Regions from separate parts of the Bradyrhizobium sp. BLXBL-03 genome, predicted to be linked through region 1. Evidence: predicted binding sites of a transcription regulator. Region 1 holds the regulator's gene; the other holds the start of a gene.
What was found. The regulator LexA, encoded in region 1, represses DNA repair genes until DNA is damaged. The targets are predictions, from matches to a motif close to TGTTCNNNNTGTGTTCNG.
Positions count from the first base shown of each region.

Region 2: ACNJX9_RS08205 (ribonuclease T2 family protein) is a predicted target of LexA. The motif match lies at 1,211-1,228, and genes of this name have one in related genera.

Region 1 is NZ_CP182470.1:4,218,816-4,221,010, forward strand. It holds gene ACNJX9_RS20300 (hypothetical protein) at 1-28, opposite strand, end outside; gene ACNJX9_RS20305 (hypothetical protein) at 221-424, opposite strand; gene lexA (transcriptional repressor LexA) at 610-1,311, opposite strand; gene ACNJX9_RS20315 (molybdopterin molybdotransferase MoeA) at 1,487-2,195, opposite strand, start outside.
Region 2 is NZ_CP182470.1:1,716,559-1,718,753, reverse strand. It holds gene ACNJX9_RS08220 (DUF3617 domain-containing protein) at 1-110, opposite strand, end outside; gene ACNJX9_RS08215 (hypothetical protein) at 162-467, opposite strand; gene ACNJX9_RS08210 (hypothetical protein) at 650-1,111, shown strand; gene ACNJX9_RS08205 (ribonuclease T2 family protein) at 1,274-1,975, shown strand; gene ACNJX9_RS08200 (23S rRNA (adenine(2030)-N(6))-methyltransferase RlmJ) at 2,137-2,195, shown strand, end outside.

The DNA.
Region 1 (2,195 bases):
CGACGGCATGCAAGCTATAGTCACACATCGGGTGCTCCTCATCAGCGATAGAGCACCCGCGCCTCTTCTGAGGCGCAGGCCTCTATCAGAGTGGAAGCCTGCGATCATATGCCATGTTGGGGGCAAATCTGCGGCTTGAGTCTGCAGGCTGCCATCACAATTTCTTTTTCAGATGTCCGAGGAACAAAGACTGCTTCCGTGCATTCCGAGAGCTTCTTCGCTAGCGCCCAGCCGGTGCCGACCAACCCGAATAAGGCCAGGCCGGCTGCGCCCGTTGCCCGACGGAGTTGCGGGCATTGCGGAATTGTTCGCTCATTGCCTGTGGCGCCCTGCGAACGTGATGCTGCGGCTGCGCAGCGAAGGTTTGCGACGCTGATATTGCGATCAGCGCGATCGCGACGGTGCTCAGAATGATCTTGTGCATGGCGGTCTCCTCGGTCTCGCAAGGCCTGCGAAGCGATGCGTGCTTCGTCATGGCGTGCCGGGGATGTAGCGCGGGAGAGGTGGCCGGATAATCTGTGCAAAGCCAGAAAAACTAACCAGCCGGAGCGAACAATCGTCCGCTCCAATCTTGAGGGCGTGCTTGCCAGGTGGCGACGTGCGCCGCGTTCAGTATTTCCGGTACAGCCCGATCAGCTTGCCCTGGATCTTGACCCGGTTGGGCGGCAGGATCCGGACCTCGTAGGCGGCGTTTGCCGGCTCGAGCGCGATCGAGGCGCCGCGGCGGCGGAAACGCTTGAGCGTGGCTTCCTCGTCGTCGATCAGGGCCACCACGATATCGCCGGTGTCGCAACTCTCGTTGCGCTGGATCAGCGCCATGTCGCCATCGAGAATGCCGGCATCGACCATGGAATCACCGCGAACTTCGAGAGCGTAATGCTCGCCCGCGCCGAGCATGTCGGGCGGGACGCTGATGGTGTGGCTGCGCGTCTGCAAGGCCTCGATCGGCGTACCGGCCGCGATCCGGCCCATCACGGGAACTGCGACAGGGCGTTCGCCCTCATCGACGGGCGGGCTCGACATCGTGCGCACCTTGCCGAGATTGCCCTCGATGACGCTCGGCGTGAAGCCGCGACGGCTGCCGGCAGCCGCCTGGAGTTCAGGCAGCTTGATCACTTCGATGGCACGGGCCCGGTTGGGCAGGCGGCGGATGAAGCCGCGCTCCTCAAGCGCGGTGATCAGGCGATGGATGCCCGACTTGGAGCGCAGGTCGAGCGCATCCTTCATCTCGTCGAAGGAGGGCGGCACGCCGCTTTCCTTCAATCGCTCGCTGATGAACCGCAGGAGCTCGTATTGTTTGCGCGTTAACATCTCGACCAAAATCCCCCTGACGATGTCGCTCGATTCACAGACGCTGAATTCAGCATTAAGCCGCTACATGCTCGAAACAAATCATGAACGGACACTATATGTTCGATACATGTTCCGCAACTGCTTAATTTACCGTGAACGCGACAAAGTTCGCGGAACGGTTGCGTCGGCGCGCTCACTCCGGCAGTCGCAAGACCTCGCAAGGCGTGCCGGAAGCGGCCTTCGGTGCGAACGGCGCGCGCACGAGAAGTGCCTGTGCCGCAGCGAGATTCGCCAACAGTGAGGAATCCTGGTGGTTGACGGGAAGAGCGATGAGCGTGCCGTCGTCCCGCGTCTCGAGACGCGCACGCAGATAATCCTCGCGCTGGTCATTGGCCCCGAGGTCGCGACCGAGCACGGCGCGTTCGCGGCGATGATGAATCATTGAACGGCCCGACAGCGCGCGAATCAGCGGCACCAGAAACAGGAAGCCGCAGACGTAGGATGACACGGGATTGCCGGGCAGGCCGATGACGCGCATCGGCCCGAGCTGCCCGTTCATCATCGGCTTGCCCGGCCGCATCGCGATCTTCCAGAACGCCATCGAGATACCTTCGTGCCGAAGCGCCTGCTGCACCAGATCGTGGTCACCGACAGACGCTCCGCCGGTCGTGATCAGGATGTCGGCGCCGGATTCGCGGGCGCGGCGGATCCCTGAGGTGGTGGCGGCAAGCGTGTCGGCGGCGACGCCGAGATCGATGGTGTCGGCACCCTCGCTGCGGGCGAGGGCGTGCAGGGCGTAGCCATTGGAATAGACGATCTGGCCGGGGCCGGGTGTCGAGCCCGGCATCACCAGCTCGTCGCCGGTTGCGAGAATCGCGACCTTGGGACGGCGATGAACGCTC
Region 2 (2,195 bases), 2.5 Mb from region 1:
TTCATTTCCCAGAGGCCGGCCTTGCGCACCGGCAGATCGTCGGCCAAGGCGCTTCCTGCCGACACCAAAAGACAAGCGACTGATCCGAGCAAAGCAAGCTTGCGCGTCATAGGAGAGACTCCCGGCCGAGACGTCGTGGCTAGCGTTCGAAAGCGCCTTACTTAGTAGAGCGTGCGGAGCGGCCGGTCGGCAGCGCCATAGGGCACCCAGCGGCAGGAAAACGAGATGTAGCCGCCCTCATAGGCCTGCACTGCGAGGAATTTCGCCACCTTGCCATAGCGCGCGCAGTGATCGACCGCGACCTGACGCGCATCGACCTGCGTCGCCATCGAATAGGCGATGATGCCGCCGGTGTCGTTGCCCTTGAACGGCGGCACCGGCAGGATATCGGCGCGCGCCGACTGGCTCGCCATCATCCCCGAGACAACCAGGCTGGCAAGAAGGCCCGCAGCCGCAATGATTCGCATTCCCGTCACTCCGATTGGTTGGCCCCAGCTTACGGTGCGGGCGCGGCGGTGAAAAGAACGGAAGGCCTGCCGGATGCGACGTTGTGATCAACTCCTGGCCGAGTGTTGCCGCGCTGCACTTGACCTCTCCCGGCCTTCGCGGCACCGTCCAGCCTCCGCAAGACCAGCTGTCCGGATTGCCCATGCGCGCGCCCTCCCCGAAATCGTTCCGCTTTGCCGCCGTCCTCGGCCTCATGTTCGGAGCGCTGTCGCTCGGTCAGGCCAAGGCGGCCAATCCGCTCGAGCTGAACTTCTGGCTGAGCGGACCGCGCTACGACGGCCGCGTTGCCGAATGCGACAAGGCGCTGCCGACGATCTCGACCCAGTTCTGGGAGAAGGAAAGCTCGTTCTGGAATTCGCCGCTGCAGATCACGGGATTTTCGAACGTTCACGAGACCGCCTTCCGCCCCTGGGCGTCGGACAACATTCCGCGCCGCTACTGCACCGGCGAGGCCATGCTCACTGACGGCAAGATGCGCCGGGTGCACTTCTCGATCATCGAGGATGGCGGCTTTGCCGGTTACGGCCAGGGAGTCGAATGGTGCGTGGTCGGGCTCGACCGCAACTGGGCCTACAATCCGTCCTGCCGCGCCGCCAAGCCTTGAACTGAAGAGCCTTGAACTGAAGAGCCTTGAACTGAAGAGCCTTAAGCCGAGGCGCCTGATTCGGCCCGATCAAGCGACCTGCGCGGCTCGCTCGAAATTTGTTCTTGAAATGTTCTTGGTGGCTGCTAGGCTGATTGCACAGTCTAGTTGAGGGGCGTCGCCATGTTTTATTTTAGATTGAATTCGTTCTCCCGCCTCCTGATCTCGCTGACCCTTGCGGCGGGGCTGGTTTCGCTGGCGGGTGGCGCGAGAGCCCAGGACAAGCGACAGAACGCACCCGGCGAGTTCGACTTCTATGTGCTGTCACTGTCGTGGTCACCGTCCTTCTGCGAGGAAGCGGCAGAGCGCGGTCGCAGCGGCGGGCGTTCGAACATCCAGTGCGAGGGACGTCCCTATTCCTTTGTGGTGCACGGGCTGTGGCCGCAATATGAGAGCGGCTTTCCGGAATATTGCCAGCGGCCGTCACCGCGGCTGAACCGCAACATCGTCTCCTCGATGCTCGATCTGATGCCCGCGCCAGGCCTGATCTTCAACGAGTGGGACAAGCACGGCACCTGCTCCGGGCTCGACGGCCGCAACTATTTCGAGACGATCCGCAAGGCGCGCGCCGCGATCAAGATTCCGCCCGAGTATCTTGAGCTGTCGCAGGCCAAGACGGTGGCCCCCGGCGAGGTCGAAGAAGCCTTCATCAAGGCCAATCCGGGCCTGAGCAACGCAGCCGTCTCGGTCACCTGCAACCGGACCCGGCTCTCCGAGGTTCGCATCTGCCTCAGCAAGGACCTGCAATTCCGCGCCTGCGAGGAGCTCGAACGCCGCAGCTGCCGCCGGGACCAGGTGACAATGCCGCCGATCAGGGGTGGGTAGGATCAGTCTTCAGATCGTCATTCCGGGGCGCGCGAAGCGTGAGCCCGGAATCCATCTGGGCCGCATTGCCGGTGGCGAAATGGATTTCCGGGTTCGGTGCTGTCGCACCGCCCCGGAATGACAACAGTTACTTTCATCGCGCGATGTCGTAACTCTCCCCCATGAACTACCGCCACGCCTTTCACGCCGGCAACTTCGCCGATGTCATCAAGCACATCGT